DNA from 2 places in the Sessilibacter sp. MAH1 genome. Region 1 is predicted to be linked to the other one. Evidence: predicted binding sites of a transcription regulator. Region 1 holds the regulator's gene; the other holds the start of a gene.
What was found. The regulator LexA, encoded in region 1, represses DNA repair genes until DNA is damaged. The targets are predictions, from matches to a motif close to ACTGTNTNTANANACAGT.
Positions count from the first base shown of each region.

Region 2: the regulator LexA is predicted to act here: its motif matches at 4,003-4,020, upstream of imuA (translesion DNA synthesis-associated protein ImuA).

Region 1 covers NZ_BAAGIC010000004.1:67-12,556, forward strand. Annotated here, with positions in the region: partial or broken gene ACYQ28_RS05070 (transposase) at 1-141, opposite strand, end outside; gene ACYQ28_RS05075 (hypothetical protein) at 1,203-1,610, opposite strand; gene ACYQ28_RS05080 (cold shock domain-containing protein) at 2,401-2,613, opposite strand; gene ACYQ28_RS05085 (hypoxanthine-guanine phosphoribosyltransferase) at 3,498-4,064, opposite strand; gene ACYQ28_RS05090 (mechanosensitive ion channel family protein) at 4,061-5,170, opposite strand; gene nagZ (beta-N-acetylhexosaminidase) at 5,176-6,213, opposite strand; gene lexA (transcriptional repressor LexA) at 6,544-7,155, shown strand; gene ACYQ28_RS05105 (hypothetical protein) at 7,198-7,710, shown strand; gene ACYQ28_RS05110 (phosphate ABC transporter substrate-binding protein) at 9,020-9,871, shown strand; gene pstC (phosphate ABC transporter permease subunit PstC) at 9,904-10,791, shown strand; gene pstA (phosphate ABC transporter permease PstA) at 10,784-11,614, shown strand; gene pstB (phosphate ABC transporter ATP-binding protein PstB) at 11,611-12,435, shown strand.
Region 2 covers NZ_BAAGIC010000010.1:15,251-22,087, reverse strand. Annotated here, with positions in the region: gene ACYQ28_RS11165 (acyltransferase family protein) at 1-858, shown strand, start outside; gene ACYQ28_RS11160 (Hsp20 family protein) at 979-1,485, opposite strand; gene ACYQ28_RS11155 (MOSC domain-containing protein) at 2,227-2,703, opposite strand; gene ACYQ28_RS11150 (SIMPL domain-containing protein) at 2,888-3,697, opposite strand; gene imuA (translesion DNA synthesis-associated protein ImuA) at 4,021-4,854, shown strand; gene ACYQ28_RS11140 (Y-family DNA polymerase) at 4,857-6,695, shown strand; gene ACYQ28_RS11135 (error-prone DNA polymerase) at 6,695-6,837, shown strand, end outside.

The DNA of each region.
Region 1 (12,490 bases):
TTGCAGTTGAGTTACCCAGCGTCGAATCGCTGTTTGACCAACACCCACGGCGTCACACGCTTCTTGAATGGTGTATCCTTGATCTAAAACTAGAGCTGCTGATTCGTGTTTAAATTTAGGAGGATAGTTTTTATAGGCCATTTGTAGGTTCCTTTGTTTAGGGCAGTTTACCCTACAAGCTGGTACGAGATTATTAAACCACTACAAACCTTGCCAACCAGACCCATAATAATTGGGATGGCGATGACGGCTGATATCACTCCTTCTACACTCGGTGAGATATCCATAATCCATTCCTTTATCACTAATTTATCAATCAACGTATTGCCTTAAGAAGACCGTGAAAGAACCAATGTCAAAATCACTACACAACTATCTTGCTTGGCAATTATTTCCGTTATTTAATATGCCGTAAATCATCAGCCTCTTTTAATTTAACCAACTAATGATACGATTTCGACAATTTTTCGTTTCTCTAGCTCACCATACTGCCATAATTAGTCAGTTTCTCAATATTATCAGCCATGCAATAATTTCCAAGGACAGTCTGCGTTGGGGTTTATCGAATTAAAGAGATTAGATCGCTTCTGAATTGACTTTCTTTGATTGTATAAAGTAGTCGAAATCAACCCTATTACAGAAATTCCATATCGTAGACATATTTTCAGTAATCGCCGTCGACACTGGGTTTCATCCAGTTCATGCAATGACATCTTCTTTTAATGTATTCTGAGAGACGTTAAAATCATTAGCTGAAATCAGCTCACCACCTCTATCTCTCCTTAATTACCAATTTCTTCACATCTTCAATCACTTACAGTTCTTGAAATTGGCGACAGATGCTTGTATCGCGAGATTCTCTAGGTTAATCAGAATTTCCTAAAATAAATATTGTAAAAACACTTCATAAGCTAACATGATTATGGTGGGAAAATAACGCCGAATGCCATTGGCACCAAATTATTGAGCGGATAAATAGTGCGATCTTTTATTTTTCACATCCGAGAATTATCGGCAATGTCGTTTGGGCGAAAGCATCAATGGAAAAATCTGGTAATATTTACTCCAAGAGTAAAACAAGGGACACCGGTACAATACCAATGCGACTACATTATCAAGTCGCGCCACCCACGCACTGGACAATTTTTATACTCACGAAATACTTAATCTGAGTTAATTATTTTTAAGGTTTAAACAGGAAATTAGCTAGCTCCTCCAAAAAGATAGCCCTTTAACATATATAAATATAAGCCCGTCGCTAAAATAGGTGAAAGGTATAGAGCGTGATAAATACCTTCGAATGGTATAAGAATATAAGCTAGGGTCATGCCTACCACGCCAGATCCTAAACAGGTAATAATGACCCATGGTTTCTCTACCATTAACTGAGGTTTACACAATTTTAAATTCACTTGCGCAACACCGTACAAACCTGCGATACCTAGAACTGATAAACCGAAAAATATTAGACTAACATATCCATTTTCGAAATCTACGTTAAATACCAAAATTCCAAATGCAATCGAAATTATAAGTAAGCAAGCCGGCCAGAAAAAGCAAGCGAGCAGTAATATTCTAATTAATATTTTTATCATTACACTCATATACATATTTACCACCACGATAAGAATTACACGCTAGCGTGCATCATCCAACAGTCTACTTTCCTTTTTCTAAGAAAATTCACGCTGAAATTTTAAAATAACTATGAACCGCAATTACGGTATAACAACACTCAACGATCTACTAAAAATCAGTCAGTGGTGAGTTCAATAGGAATGCCCTTTTCTACCTTATGCCTAATCGATTTTTGTAAGTTTTTGACATAGTTAAAGCTTGACAACCCTGATTAGATTTATTGCTAAGATCGCGGACCGAATAACTGAGAACCTACCACGTTATTATGCGAGTGAAAAACGCTGAAGGGAGAAAATTTAAAAAATTTTAGTTGATTGGCACAATAAAAGCTCGACACTTTATAGCATTGAGACTTATAGTCTCAATGAAGTGATTTTAGATGACAAATAATGGACGAATTGAAACTAGAAATCTAGAAAGACACACTATACCTTTTGTAAGAACCTCGCTTGTAAATACCTCGAAAGAGAAGCTTTAAGTGTAAGATTGAAAAGATATTAATCGTTTTAGACTCGATTAATTCGATTAAATTTTTCACCTATAAACACAAGATTTTTTAAGAATAAATCCACTCAGTTATTTCCGTTATTTAATTTCAACAATTAAACGACCCTAAATTAATACACCCATGAACTGACCGCTTATAATTACCGAAAAATAAAAACAAATTTTAAAAACGAAAAAACCAGCAAGATGCTGGTTTTTAATATTCACAAAGCTGACTGATGTGAGCAGTATTATTTTTTGTTATGGTTAAAAAAATTACACCCCGATAACGTTCTCGGCTTGTAATCCTTTTTCACCTTTGAGCAAATCAAATTCAACCATTTGGCCTTCGTTAAGTGATTTATATCCATTCCCCGATATATTTCTATAGTGAACAAAGACGTCTTCCCCTTTCTCGTTACGAGTAATAAACCCATAACCACGCGCATTGTTAAACCATTTCACTGTTCCACGACTTCTGTTTGACATGCCTATAACCTCATTATTTTTATAAAACACAAAATAAAACAACTACCACAAAGATTGACACTCTGGCAGGAATTACCGAAAAGGATTAATTGAAAAACTCATCGCGCAATACGAATAATTAAATTAGGAATTTTTCAAACTAAAGTTTTGCATTAAGCGCATCTAAATTTCAACGAATAAATAAAAATAAAAAAACATCTTAAAATAACTTTGAGAAATTAAACAATCTGAGAAATAAAAAATGCAACCAGAACAAAACAGTATTTACAATAATGATGAATCAATTTAACCAAAACAAAAGGCGAAACAGACTAATTCACGAGCTTCACATAAAGTTGAAAGCAACTGATTTTTTTCGCAATTATTCGTCCAGCATATTTTGTATTTTTAAAAAATGCTTATGATTTGATATTGCTTCTTATTTTTATACCTTAACGCAATTACATGGATGCCCGTTTATTCCCATCAGATACTCTAAAAATTTAAACGCTTTGTAAGCTATTTTTTGTATTCTCACACGAATTTATTAAAAAAATAATGAAGTAAATAACAAATCCACATTTAAAATTAATATGATACCTATTAAAAATGTCCACGCGGATAACAGATTCGCTATTGCGTTTATATTTGGCACTTAAAATCACATACGCAATCAAAACCTTTAAATACGTCGATACTCTATAGCATTGATTATGGGATTTTTTCTACTGACAGTCTCGGCAAAATAACCGATTAGCTTCTTTTTTTTGAAAACGACTTACGAACTGAATCAATTAAGAAAGTGCCAAGTATTTTTCTTGGCAATAAAAAAGCTTCTCTTAATTGGTAATTAGGAGAAGCTTTTTTGGGGATGGTTTTATAAAAATCGCGGCCTAGCGCTGTGCTTATCTTTTTTCAGCTACCGCGTAGATTCCAGGGAGATTTCGGTAGTAGGTTTTGTAATCCATACCGCAACCGAATACATAACGGTCGGGTACGTCCAAGCCAAGGTAGTCTGCGACTAAATCCGTTGCTTTGCGATCGTGAATTTTTTGTATGAGTAGTGCTGTCTTTACCGATGCACAATTTTTCTCGCGGCAGTAGTTTACAAGCTCTTGCAGCGTTACACCTTCATCAAGAATGTCGTCAACAATAATAATATCTCTACCTTCTAGGTCGAACGTGGGTTCTGCGATCCAAGAAAGCTTAGCACCTGTGGTTTTACTGCCGTATCGCGTGGCATGGATGTAATCCAATTGTATTGGTGTTGTGATTTTTTCAATCAGTTTAGCGGTGGTCATTAAACCGCCATTCATTACACACAACACAACCGGTACTTTGTTTTCGTAATCGCGATCAATCGCTTGTGCCATATCCGACAAAGCTTGGTCGATGACCTCAGGTGAATGAATAAGATCTGCGGTCTCTAAGATGGCTTGGGCTTCTTGAGCGAGGGCTAAAAATTCTGTCACGACTTGGGTTCTTCTTTAATTAACGGGTTTATTTCTTGAGATGTGACGGCATCAGGCAAGCTTTCTAAATGCAAACTGCTGGTAGGGAAAGCTATTTCTGCTTGATTACTCCGAATGATGTTTAACACTTTAAACAACACATCTTGCTTAACTGAATGATAGGTCACCCAATCAGTAGTTTTGGTTAAAGTATAAATAAAAAAGTTAAGTGAACTTTCTGCAAATTTATCAAAATTCACAATTATCACCAGATTTTGATCAATATCGGGATGTGATCTCAACATGGATTCGGTCTGTGCCACGATTTTTGGCAACTTATCAGCATCTTGATAACGAACACCAATAGTCTCGTAGATACGACGATTGGTCATTCGTGAAGGGTTCTCGACCGCAATTTGCGTAAAGATGGCGTTGGGTACGTACAAAGGACGCTTATCAAAGGTACGAATACAAGTTATGCGCCAGCCAATGTGTTCAACCACACCTTCAATGGATTTGTCTGGGGAGCGAATCCAATCGCCAACCTTAAAAGGTCGATCTAGGTGGATCATTAATCCGCCAAAAAAGTTAGCTAGCAGATCCTTTGCGGCGAACCCAACGGCAATTCCGCCAATGCCGCCAAAGGCTAACACCCCAGAAATACTGTATCCACGCATCTGTAGAATAATGAGAAGCGTCGAGATCACTACGCAAACACCCAAAATTCGACTCAGAGCAGCGGCGGTGGTTGGGTCGATCTTATGATTTGCAGAAACTTCGTTTTGGTAAATTTTCTCGGATCGGCGAATACCGCGAATTAAAAACCAAGCCAATAACAGGATAAGTCCGTATTGTCTGGCCGAAAATGCGTATTCAACAATTAGCTCTTGATCGCTAAAAGGTAGTGAAATGGCAAAGCTGATACCCAGCAGAAGAACCGCGAAGTTGAGCGGGGTTTTAAGGGCGTAAAAAAGGCAATCATCCCAAGGATTGACGGTTTTTTTGGCTTGGCAAAGCGAGCGCCTTAATAGCTTGCGCACCAGCCACGCGACAATCACCGTAGCCAATAACAAAAGGCTACACTGCGCGACCGGGTTTTCGACTAGTGTTGCGTACAATTGCGCCATAACGTTTACAGCTCGTTTGCTAGCCGGTCAAGGATATTCATTCTACGTTGGCTGAGTTGCGGATTAAATTCGTAACTGCCGTGGCAAAGCATGGTTTTTTTAATGTTTAACGCTTGTTTAGAAAGCGCAAAACCATCTAAACCATCAACTATTTCGGTGGCGCCGGATCGGTTGTTACACATCAAAACAAAATCACAACCGGCGGTTAACGCAGTAGCAGCTGCGGCCAAATAACCACCAGCTAATTTCGCACCGGCCATGTTCAGATCGTCGCTAAATATCAATCCATTAAAACCATAACGCTTTCTTAATATGTCTTTTAGCCATAGCGCCGAAAACCCGACAGGATTGCCATCGACATCTTCAAAAACGATATGCGCAGGCATTACTCCGGCAAGGCAAGACTTTTTAATCAGCTGCTCGAAAGGAACTAGGTCCCGAGCGGCGATCTCGGCAAGAGGCCGATGATCTCTCGGCAAATCAATGTGACTGTCAACTTTAACGAATCCGTGACCCGGAAAATGCTTACCAACAGCCTGCATACCCGCTTCGTTCATTCCTAAAATAAACGATTCTGCCAGCGCAAGCGTTGTTAAAGGATCGATAGAAAAGGAGCGCGAGCCAATAGCGGGGTTTTGGTTGTCGTCTAAATCTAAAACTGGCGCTAAGGTGTTATCGATACCGCAAGTTCTGAGCTCAAACGCTAACAGCCAACCCAGTTCACGAGCCAATGACAGGCCTTTTTCTGCGCTCTGCTGGTAGAGCTTTGATAAAGACGCCATAGGCGGAATGGTTGTTACGCCCTCCGTTAAGCGCTGCACTCGCCCGCCTTCTTGATCGATACAAATCAGCAAGTTTTCGCGGATATTTTTAATGTTGCGACATAAATGAGCGGTTTGTTTGGCCGTTTTAGTGTTGCGGGCGAAGAGAATGACACCACCCACATTTGGATGCATCAAAAGCTCTCGATCTTCCGCCGACAACTCGGTACCGGCTACATCAAGAATAACTGGCCCGGCACTTAAAACCTTGGCATTACCCATTTATAGATCCAATTCGAATAAAGATTACGCAATTAAAAAGCGGGCACACTAATATTTAGTCTGGGAGGTGTCAATAATTGCGGCTACAAAAGAAAAAAACTTCGGGCATAATTCAATTCTACATCGTGCGTTTCTAATCAACGAACATTGACTAAATTCTGATTTACTGGTTGCGTGTACAGTAGAAACACTGTATAAACTAAAACACTGTATATAAGACCAGCCCAGTGCGGCCAACACTGTTTTTAATTTGAAGAAACAATTGCAATAAACTTTGCCGTTTCGCCTTAAAAACTACCGCCCCACGTTTAAAGAATCAGCATATTAGACATGATTAAACTAACCGCTCGACAACAACAAGTTTTAAATTTAATTCGTGAACATATAGATGCAACCGGCTTTCCTCCTACGCGTGCAGAAATAGCTCTAGCACTTGGCTTTAAATCAGCCAACGCCGCAGAGGAACATTTGCGTGCCTTGGAGCGAAAAGGCGCTATTGAGATGGTGCCAAGTGCCTCTAGAGGTATTCGCTTAAAAGAACAGGTTGAGGAGTCTGGTATACCCATTATTGGCTTGGTGGCAGCGGGTTACCCAATTTTGGCGCAAGAAAATATCGAAAATTATTGCAATATCGATAACGCTTTTTTCTCGCCCTCAGCAGATTATTTTCTTCGCGTTCGCGGCATGAGTATGAAAAATGCCGGAATTCTAGAAGGTGATTTATTAGCCGTTCACAAAACAACCCAAGTAAGAAGTGGGCAAATTATTGTTGCCCGTATTGATGATGAAGTAACCGTAAAACGTCTAAGACGCGGTAAAAACCGCTCTATAGTTGAGTTGCTTCCAGAAAATGAAGAATTTGACATCATTACCATTGACCTTCGAGAGCAGGAATTTGCTATCGAAGGTATAAGTGTCGGCGTTATTCGACAAACCCAATAATTCGATTTTTAAGTACTTATATTACTGATACGGAGTAATAAAATGGATTCTGCACAACAAATGTCTCTGTTTACGGACTCCTTAGTCAATCAATTCGGCTTTATCTCAGAAACAACCGCGTTTACTAGACAGTCAATTAGAGCACTATCCAAACGTGCATCTAATACAGAAACAGCATCGCAAAGCGGTGCTGTTTTAAGCAACATTACTCAATTGGTAATTTCTAAATATTGTTCGAATTTAGATCAACTATTGTTGCCAATGATTGCACGTCAAACACAATTAGCGGGTAATCGATGGGTAAGCTGGGTAAGCGATGAAGTTATTGATAAAAATGTATTGCTTGACTACGGCGTAAATCTAAAAAATCTTCGCATTATTTATCCTAACAATACATCGGATTTATATTCCGTCACCGAAAAAGCATTAATAACAGGCACAAGCCATTGTGTAGTTGCCGTTTTTGATGGTTTTAACGACCAACAACTTGAGCAATTAACCCAAGCAGCCAACACTGGTAACTGTTCTGGATTACTGGTTACGCACCAGAATTAACAATCTGAATAAGCCTGAATAAGAAAGCTACTGTGAAACAAGGTTAAATATATTTATTGTTCTTACGTTAAGTAACTGTCTGCAAGCAATACAACGCATCTACAATTATTAAAACATTTATATAAATACAGAATTAACAACAGTGTAATTGCTTTGTTTATTCGGTCGCCACCCCGCTCTTTCAGTCTTATTTTTAATGACTGCCGCCTAAGCAGGCTTAAAATTTCTTAAAACTAAAAACTCAATTTTTTACAAAAACTGATTAATTCGAAATATAGATTCCCCAACCTAATTATTTATTGACTTTTAAGTCACCATCATTAGGTACAAAAAGAAACACAAAATACTTCTAAACAATACTTCTAAAAAAGTATTTCTGTTAATCACAGCCATTTATTTTCGAATTAGATCCATTCACAAAAATATTTACGGCATAAGAAACTCATCAAAACATAAGGTTAAGAATCTTTCATTAATGATTCCGTAGTTTAATCAAAGGAAAGTAGTTGAAAATACAATTTCCAATTCGCTCACAACACAACTCACAACACCACTCAGAACCTACCTCACTTATACTTTCTAAAATTGGCAACTCATACCTGCATCGCTCGAATCTCTGAGTTAATTGAAGCGTCGTTTAGAGTTTACTAATAATTGAAAAGATCAAATAAAACTAAAAAACTCTACTTGATCATTTAAGGTTCAGGCTAATCTAAACCAATTCAAACAAGATACCAAACAAACCACCTCGGTTTTTAACGCGCCCGGTATAAGCTATAAAAATTACTCCTTAGTCGATACTTCAAAATAAAAAACACACCAGTGCAGGTTAAGATGTGTTCGAAAATTTTTAATCAGCTTTTATATATGGATGAATTAATTTATAAAACTCATCGATGATTTGATCAGAGAGAAAAAAATTGACAATGCGAGTTCTAATATCTGGGTTAGCCAAAGTTTTCCATACACATAATCGTTTATATAAATAAAAATACATAATTTTAATGCTTCACAAAAATCGACTTATCACAACAAACAGTAAATAACGTTGCAATGTCCATTTGTCGATTAAATTAAAGATGTGTAAATCAAAAGCATTTAAAGATTGAAGATAAAAAATACTCGAATAAACATATATTCACAGGTAAAACATCATAAAGCATAAAATATTTACTTTTTCATATTTAAACAATATCTCACAAAATTGATGTAGCGCTTGAAACTGGAGTAATTTAATTAGCATAATTTCCAAAACCGAAGCCAAATTTTTTGGATAATAATCACTTCTATTTAAGCAAAGAGATAAAAAATGAGCTTAGTCACGCGAATTTTCACACAAAGAGCTCATTCGAGTCAGTTATCAAGACTTTTCTGTCTTCTTGGTGTAGTTTCTATCGCTTTTTTAAGTAATTTATCTCTAGCGGCGGAACGCCTAACTCTTACCGGTTCGAGCACGGTTGCACCGCTTGCGCTTGAGATGGCCAAACGCTTTGAAAAAAATAACCCTGATGTACGTATTGACGTTCAAACCGGCGGTTCATCCCGCGGGGTGAATGATGCTCGCGTCGGCCTTGCCGATATAGGTATGGTTTCTAGAGCATTGAAAGAATCTGAACAAGACTTAACCGCTCACCTCATTGCACTCGATGGTATTGGTATCATTGTTCACTCGTCGAATACTGTCAAAGAGTTATCTCGTCAGCAAATTATCGATATCTATCAAGGAAAAATTCGTAATTGGGCAGATGTAGACGGCCCCAACCTTGAGATTACGGTGGTAAATAAAGCAGAAGGTCGTTCTACTTTGGAACTTTTTCTGCATTTTTTTGAGCTAAAAAATAGCCAAATTCGTCCTCAAGTTGTTATCGGCGATAACCAGCAAGGTATTAAAACCGTTTCTGGTAATCCTGGCGCCATCGGATATGTGTCCATCGGCACCGCAGAGTTCGAACACAATCGCGGCACCCCCATCAAGCTTTTACCAATGGATGGCAAAGAAGCCACCGTAAAGGGCGTTGCCAGTGGCGAGTATCCGTTATCAAGACCACTCAATCTGGTTACCAAGGCGCAACCAGAAGGTTTTGCAGCAAGTTTTATTGAGTTTGCGCAATCTATAGACGTTTTAGATTTGATCGAAAATCAATTTTTCGTAGCACCTTAAGCCTATCCATTTTCTAAGTAGGTTCGTTACCGTTGTCGATAAAGCTTCGCCCATTTCAATGCGACAGTAAGCTCGATTTTGGCGTTGCCACAATCATGGGCGCCCTGTCGTTTGTCTGCGCAGCCTTGTTGTGTTTGATACTCGGCTTTTTACTGTACGAATCTTGGTCGTTGGTGGCCGATGGCCGCTGGTTAAGCTTTTTCAGTCAAACTGGATGGTACCCGTTAGAAGGCTTATTTGGCATGACGCCAATGATATTCGCCTCTTTGGTATTGACCTTTGGATCGCTGGTTATTGCACTTCCCGTTGGCTTAGCTTGCGCTATTTTTCTCGAATTTTACGCCAAGGGTTGGGTTAAAAAATCCTTTCAATCCCTCTTAAATTTGCTTGCCGGTATTCCATCTGTTGTTTTAGGCCTTTGGGGCCTAACTGAGCTTGTGCCTCTTATTGGCCAAATTAAAGCGCCCGGCACCAGCGTGCTTGCCGGAGCAGTCGTACTATCGCTGATGATATTACCAACCCTAGCGCTAACCAGTTACGCTGCACTGACCAGTGTCGATCGCTCGATTTTAGCCGGAGCGCAAGCACTGGGACTTACGCAAAAAACGCAAATCTTAGCCATCGCAGTACCGGCTGCCCGATCGGGAATTATGAGTGGCGTATTGTTAGCGAGTGCGCGAGCCTTGGGCGAAACCATGGTGGTTTTAATGGTTGCAGGCAATGTTGTACAAATGCCTTCTAGCCTGTTTGCACCAGTGCGCGCATTAACCGCCAATATTGCCTTAGAAATGGCTTACGCCCTTGGCGACCACCGCGCCAGCTTGTATGTATCTGGCTTGTTGTTGACGATTATTGTCTGGATTCTGGCTTATTTAGCCTCTTATCTTTTTAATAAAGGGAGAACCGTCTCCCATGATTGATCGAGCTTTTTCATTAGGTATCTATGCAATTATTGCGTTAGTGATTGCAACATTCGGCTGGATTATTGGCGATGTTATTATTAAAGGTATTTCGGTTGTCTCGTGGGAATTTTTAATTTCCGAACCCGAAGATGCTGGCCGTGCTGGCGGCATCGCACCCATTTTGGTTTCCACTTTATATGTATTAATTATCGCACTTGTTATTGCGTTGCCACTCGGAATTTCTGCGGCTATTTGGTTGGCGGAGTTTTCTCAAAATCAATCGCATACGCTACACGTAGGTATTATTTTGGATGTGCTCGCTGGAGTTCCATCTATCGTGTACGGACTGTTCGGCAATGCCTTTTTCTGCATTTATTTAGGCTTAGGATATTCACTCTTGTCCGGCGGATTAACGCTTGCCTGTATGATTTTGCCGGTATTTATTCGCACCTGTGAATCTGGAATTCGATCGGTACAATCTGACTGGCGTTTGGGCGGCCTAGCTTTAGGTATGCGCCGCTCTGTTGTGATTTGGAAAATACTATTACCAGCGGCAAAACCTGCAATCATCGCCGGACTCATCTTATCCATTGGCCGAGCTACTGCCGAAACAGCGGCACTGTTGTTTACCAGCGGTTATGTCGATCGCATGCCTGAATCAATTTTCGATTCAGCACGTGTTCTGGCGGTACACATTTATGATCTCACCATGAACGTAACCGGCGGTGATGAAACCGCCTATGGCTCAGCCTTAATATTGATTGTGCTAATTATTCTTTTAAATACTCTAGCCCAAGGCTTTATCGACTCTTGGTTTAAACGCAGTGGACATTACAGATGATTGTTGCAGAAACCCTAGCTCCCAGATTATCGGAAGACATCATCGAGAGTCGTGCACCCGCACACATCAAAGTGAACGAACTGGCTATTTATTACGGTAAAAAACTTGCCGTTAATGGCATTTCGTTAAGTTTACATCGGGGTAAAATTACCGCGCTTATTGGTCCTTCGGGCTGTGGTAAAACCAGTTTTTTAACCACACTCAATCAGTTATCAAAATTAAACAATCAAGTAACCGTTACCGGCGAAATACATTTTGACGGTGAAAATCTTACCCAAAATAATGTTGATCTATTAAGTCTTCGCCGCCGTGTGGGAATGATTTTTCAAAAACCGAATCCTTTTCCACTCTCTATTTTTAAGAATCTGGATATTCCACTGAAGGAACACGGTTTTAAAAATCGAGCCGAGAGAATCGAAAAAATAGAAAACGCCTTAAAAGCCGTTGGTCTTTGGGACGAGGTTAAAGATCGCCTGAATACCTCTGCACTATCGCTATCGGGTGGTCAACAACAGCGCTTGTGCATTGCCCGAGCGTTGGTTTTGGAGCCAGAAGTTTTACTGATGGACGAACCTTGTAGCGCGCTTGACCCCATATCGTCGGGCATTGTTGAAGAATTAATTTCGAGCCTGCGAGATAAATACACCGTGGTAATTGTTACCCACAATTTAGCTCAAGCTAAACGTATTTCTGACTATACCGCGTTCTTTTGGACGCAAAATGGTGCCGGCAAACTGATTGAATTTAATAATACTCGGCAACTTTTCTCTGGTCCCAAAGACGAACGCACCGCGGCTTATATTTCCGGAATTAAGGGCTAATAATAACGCCCTTATCGTTTACTGCTTTTTGTTTGCTCTGCCAACCACGCCTAGA
Region 2 (6,837 bases), on a different contig from region 1:
GTTAATCGACTTAAATCACTGATCGTTCCTATGGTATTTTGGAACGGCGCCATTATCGTTATTGGCTTTGGTATTCTAGCGCCAACGGGTGTATCTATTCAGGTCATTGACGATCTAGAAGGATTGGATGCATTTCAGATTGTATTTTTAAGACTCTTGGGCTTCTTTAATGGATCATCGTCCGAAAGCCTAAATTTCCTTCACGATATTTTCGCTTGTGCCTTTCTATCACCCATTTTAATTTGGTTAGCCAAACGCATTTCTTGGTTATTGGTTGTTTTATTGCTGTTAATTGATAACACAATCACCTTTCAACCCGTCGTAACGCGGGGCATTATTTTGGTATTTTTTGGTTTAGGCATTGTTTATTGCTATCGCTTTAATGATTTTAAACCTATTCACAACATCAAATGGTTAACACTTGCTCTCAGTGTTGCGGTGCTTGTTAGAGAATATTGGCTAGCCTTTAACGGCGTCGATATTTTTGATGTTCCCGGTTATCAAACCATTAAACGTTTTGCCGTAAGTGCTGTGGCAATCTATGCAGCCTATTTGTTGACACAAACACGCTTTAACCATTGGATTGGTAAACTCGATAAATCCACCTACTTTATCTTTTTAGCGCACAACGTCTTCTTTATTTTAACCTGGGGCGCTTGGCAGCTCTTTTTTGGTAAAGATCTCGAATTTCCTTACATCGTCTACTTTTTTATTGTAACTCCTGCTTGGTTTGTTATTGCAATTTTAAGTCACCAGATCATTGCTTATCTGCCCGCTTTTTTGCAGATTCTAATTACAGGAAAACCCAGAAATTCAGTTAAGAAGCACGCTATAGAATCCATAAAAAAACCGGCATAAGCCGGTTTTTTTATTCGCGAATCTTTCATTTTCTTCAGTTTATTTTTAGGTCTCGCATCGGACGAATCTCTTGTCTGATGACTCGTCGTCAGCTACTACAACCCTATTGACCGCGTTTTATTATGCAGCACTGGTCTGGGCAACGTCGATTTGGTCGTTAACTGCATCGTCACGAGTATCTTGACGCTTGTTTTCAATGGCGGGTTGGACACCATTAATCGCAATACTTCTTGGTTTCATGGCTTCTGGAATTTCACGCAGCAAGTTAATGGTTAGCAAACCGTTAGATAAATCGGCTTCTTTTACTTCTACGTGATCGGCCAAATTAAATTTTCTTTCGAAAGATCGATTTGCAATACCTTGATGCAAGAATCGTCTTTCTTCTGATGACGCTTTTTTACCGCGCACCGTTAAAATTCCTCGATCGACATTAATGTCGAGTTCGTCTTGTGCAAAGCCTGCAACCGATAAGGTAATGGCGTATTTATTTTCGCCGAGCACTTCAATATTGTAGGGTGGATAACTCACATTAACACTGTCGGTACGCATCGCGTTATTTAATAAAGACGCAAGATGATCAAAACCAACGCTGTTACGGTAAAGTGGGCTTAAGTCGATAGATTTCATTACATATTCTCCTTGGAAGCAATACGATTTAATTTCGAGAACACTCTTAGAGTCGATCTCTTAATAAATAATTTGAGGATGATTTTCGGGATTTCAAGTTTCTTTTTTAAGGTTTTTAAAATTTCTTTTCAAAAAAATTAAAATCCAAGTTAATTAACGATTAAATTAACATTGCGAAAAAGCATTTAGCATTACATTGGGTAAGACACTTTTGAAAACAACTTCTTTTGAAAACTTTCCTTTTAAAAACAGTTTCCTTTAGAAAAGAATCCCTTTCAGAAAACTTTCTTTAAAGAGTATCTTCTCTGCGTCTTACTATAAATATGAGTTCGTGTTGGAAAACTTCAAGGGTAAAAAAATAATTTTTTTAACCGTCGCAAACAACAAAGGCTAAATTGGTTGTAGTGTGCTTTGTATTAGGCAGGAATAAAATTAGCTAAAAATAAAAAAGCAGGTTTAGGAAACTCTGCTTAACCTAGAGTTTTTCGCGGCACACGGATGTGTCGTCAATTTCAAGACCGGTAAGTGATTGAAATTGTGAAGAAATTGGAAATCGCATTGTCAATTTCTATCCTCTGATTAAATCATGAATGAGTTAATCAGAGGTTCCTACAGTTTTAGGATTTTGTTAATGCTGTTCAAAAATCTAAATCGCCACGCAATAATTTAATTTTGTGGCGAATCAATATGGGCGTGAAATAAAAAACTTCAAGCATTAAACACAAAGTTTTTTGTGCAACATTAATTTATTTCAACTGTATCACCTAGGCGAACAAATCCGTCGTTAATAACCTTACAGCAAACGCCCCCACGCCAATCGGGTTTTAACGCTGCTTGTAGGCCATCGAGTTGTTCATCCATTCGAAAACACGGATCGGTTTCAATCATAACTTCTAGTACCAACTCACCAATGGTAATTTTTTTACCAACGTATTGTTCACTAAAATCAAAACCATCAATCAGCAAGTTAGCGCGACGAATCGTCCAAGGTTGTGTTTCGCTGCTGACTTCTGCACAAGCTGCTTCCCAAGCTTGCTTGCTAAGCACCGTAACTTGGCGACGACTGGGTTTGCCTCGGGAATCACCTTGCACACCGGATTGTTGAGTAATCCAGCTTTCTGGCAGCGTTTCCATGGCTGCGCGCTTTTCTGCTCGACGAGCGATACCAATCAAAGCGGCTGTTCGTTGTGAGGTAGAATGAGAGTCTGCTGGTAACATATTGAATTCTTTATGGTTATTGTTGCAAAAAGCCCCGTTGAGCTTTCACCAAACATCAACAGGGCTGATTATGTCTTCTGATTAAATCATGGATGAGTTAATCAGAGGTTCCTAACGTTTATGAAGTGTCTTATCAAGAACACCATTATGCCACGGCTCGATTTGCAACAACCATTGCCCAAAATTATCGAGCCGACTCAACTTTAAACTCAACACGAATATTGGCGCGGTAGGTTACCTCGTCAAAACTGCTGGCCTGTTGGCTAACAGGTGAACTCGCAAACGCTTCAGCAGCATAACTATCGTTACTTTTTTGTCGACGTTGCACCACAACCTCTTCTATCTCAAACGCGCCACGGGTGGCAGCAAATTGAATGGGTTGATCGTAAAAGGCAACCGGTGTGAGTTTTACGCCGAGCTTGCTTTCGTAGACCTTTTGTTCGGCCAGAATTTTATTTAAGGCTTCTTCTTTTACCTTTTTCTCAAACTCTTCTTTGGCGGAGTGTTTAAACTCGGTGCCGCCCAAGATAATTTCTTCATGTTCATCGGCAAGCTTGGCGACGGTTTTAAGTTGTTCTTCGGTGGTGATTTTAATGGCAACGCGGTTTACCACCTCAAAGCTGCTCGGCTTTTTGCCAAACCAGCCGTATTGCGGCGAGCTGGAAAACTTAGAATTGTTGATGTCTTCAACCTTAATGCCGCTTTTTAACAAGGTAGCTCGAATAGAATCACGCAAAGCTGCGTTCTTTTCGATGGATTGCGCCAAGGCTTTTTCTTCGGTGGTTACGACTAAACTCAGGGTCGCCTCGTCAGAATACGCGGTTTCTTCGGCACTGGCCGATAGGCTGATGATGTTTTCTCGGGGATGCAAAAAGTTACGCAGTTCTTCTGGCGAGCCTTTTAGCTCAGTTTGCGCTTGCGCTATGGGTGCCGCCCACACGGGTGATGCAAGGCTTGCCGCCAACAACAAGCCCATAACAGGTCGATTTACCATCAAGTTTCTCATAAATGAATGCTCTCTTTCTTAAATGACCGGAATCTCATCGTTAAGAAAACGGCCGTATTGGTAAAAATGATCGCCTCTTAGATGCCTTTATGGGTGTTTTACGCCATTAAGAAATGTTTGTTCGCTCAAAAACCCTTCTTTTTTGCACATTTTTACCCAACAAAAACTATTAGCATAAAAATTTCAATAGCAATCAGCAATAATAATGAAGTTCTTGTTTTTACTGGCTTTTCTGGTGGGTACACAAAACTTTGCGCTAAAGCGTGTGGCCATATCTTGCCAAAGACCAAAGTACTGTATATAAATACAGTATGAGCACAATCATTTACGATACTTCTTCCGAGCAATCTGCAATCAACGGTAGCAACGATTTACTGGAACAACTGCTGCGCCGCAAAGATGTTTGGCGTGGTGCAGCAGTTACTCAAGGACGAGTCATTAGCAGCAAACACAAAGCTTTAGATAAGTTGTTGATTAACGGCGGTTGGCCGGTTTCGGAATTGATTGATGTAGGCCAAAAGGCCAATGGCCACGGCGAATGGCAGCTTATAGCGCCAGCTTTGGCGAGTCTAAGCCACAAGACCGGGTTGATTCTGCTGTTTAACCCACCGGCCATGCCGTTTGCACCGGGTTTAAGTCAGCTGGGTATTCGGTGCGACAGCATTCGCGTGGTGCGTATTCAATCGCATCACAAAAAAGCTCAAGCCATCAGTGCTTTGCTCGATATCTTGCAAGCGCGCTGCTGTACGTCGGTGGTGGCGTGGGAGGGTAAACTCAACTGGCGTTACGCCGAATTGCGCAAACTGCAACTGGCGGCCAGCCAAAGCCAAGCTTTGTGCTTTTGTTTTCGCAAACAGCGCCCGGCGCAGGTTCAGTCACCGGCGCCACTGCGTATTACGGCTGCGTTCTCAGTTGAAGGTTTATTAGTGCATATCACTAAGCAGCGCGGGCAACAGCGGCCACAGCAGTGTGTGCTGGCAAGACCCAACCTTTGGGCGCCCAAACACCATCAACTTAAACCCAAAACCACAACAGATTCATCCGCACAAACCAGTAAACAGCTCGCAAAGGTGTTGCATTTTAATCGCGGTTCATTGGCGTTAACGCCGCTTAACACGCACTTTCCACAGAATTCGGGGCAGTAGTTATGTTGTGGTTAGCCATTCGTTTTCCGCGTTTGCCATTGGACGTTTTTTTGGCAGACACACCAAAAGATTCCCAAGCAGAGTTCGCCCACAAGCCAACCTTTGTGTTTAACCACAATGCCGGTAAAAAGAGCGTGTTGTTTGCCAACGACCGCGCCCTTGCGTTGGGTGTTTGTCAGGGAATGAATGTATCCACCGCCGATGCCTTATTAACGGCTCAAAGCTCTTCATTAAAGGATGACAACTCTTTATTCACTAACAATCACGAGCAATCACAATCATCCACTGGTTTAGACAAAAGCCTAACGCACATAAGCCTTGGACAAAATACGCAACTGGAATGGTTTTATTTGCAGAAATTTGCCGATGCCTGTTACGACTTTACGCCTTACGTAAAACTGCACAATACGCCAACGTTAGAAACTCGTTTGCACAGTTGCAATACCAACGAAACCCTTGATAGTGACAAAGCCAAACAGACTTTTAAAATTAATAGCCAAAGTTTTATTGAAAAAAATACCGATAAAGACCAACCCACTTATTTACAACCGGGTTTATTGCTGGAAATTTCCGGCAGTTTAAAACTGTTTTTTGGTCTTGAAAAAATCAAACAGCAATTGGCAGAATATTTTGCTGAGAAAAACATTCAAATTTGTTTTGGCGTTGGCCTTACACCGGAATCCGCTTGGGCGCTAACGCACAGTCACATTTCAATTAACGAACATTCGTCTATTCATGAGTTTTTAGCGCTACTGAATAACATACGCATTCAACAGTTAGACTGCTATCAAAGTGCGTTTAAAAAAATGGCGAAAATGGGTATTCGTACCCTAGAAGACGTTTTTAAAATTCCGCACAGTGAATTAGGCAAACGTTTTGGTAACGGTTTTGTTGATTACATTCAACAATTGAAAGGACTGCGCCAAAACGTAAGACATCGCCCCAGCGAGAATCATTATTTTCAACAAAAACGAGATTTAGATTTTCCGATTCAAAATACCCAATTATTAGAACACGACAGTAAACAGCTAATACAACAATTACTGATTTTTTTAAAAACACAGCAGCTACAGTGTGAAGGTGTGGAATGGGTCTTAGGGGACCGATATCAATCCATCACTATTGCGGTATTGTGCCAGCCCATTTATACCGATGGCGAATTATTACAAGAACTCACACAACTGCATTTTGATCATTTGCAATTAAGTTTTGAAGTTAATTACATTGAATTAAAACTGACGCACAGCTCGGCATTACAACACAGCAGCGACGAGATTTTTCAATACGACAATAACGGTTTAAATAAAAATGAGGTTCAGCGCCAGTGGCAATTATTATTAACCAAATTGCATAATCGTTTAGATGCAAATGCTATTGTCGAACCAAATCCACAAACCGAGCATTTACCGGAGCAACAAAATCTCTGGCAGCATTCCAGTATTCAACGGCAAGGGTCTAATCAGCTCTCATCTAAAAACACGCCTAAAAAACAGTTAAAAAAAAACGCTTATCTTCAACAAGATTTATTAAGCGTTGCTCACAATTCAAATGATGAGCAAGCACAGAGTGAGTCTACACTGTTAAGCTCGACTGTTTTTGACCCTAAACCCACGTGGTTACTAGAACCGCCCATTTGCATTAATCACCGTGAAGATCAACTCTGTTGGCACGGGCCTTTAACCATTTTACAAGGCCCAGCGCGTATTCAAAGCCAATGGTGGACGAATACCGGCGATGTTTATCGCGATTATTTTATTGCTGAACAAAACGATTTTCGCCGGGTTTGGATTTATCAAGACAAGCACACGCAACAATGGTTTGTGCAGGGTATTTTTAGCTAATGCCCAGCCTGCTGTTTTGCCAAAGTAATTTCAGTTTTTTAACCGGCGCCTCACACCCAGAAGATTTAATTTCTACCGCTGCCGAACTTGGCTATAACACCATCGCCATTACCGACGAGTGTTCGCTGGCAGGCGTGGTAAA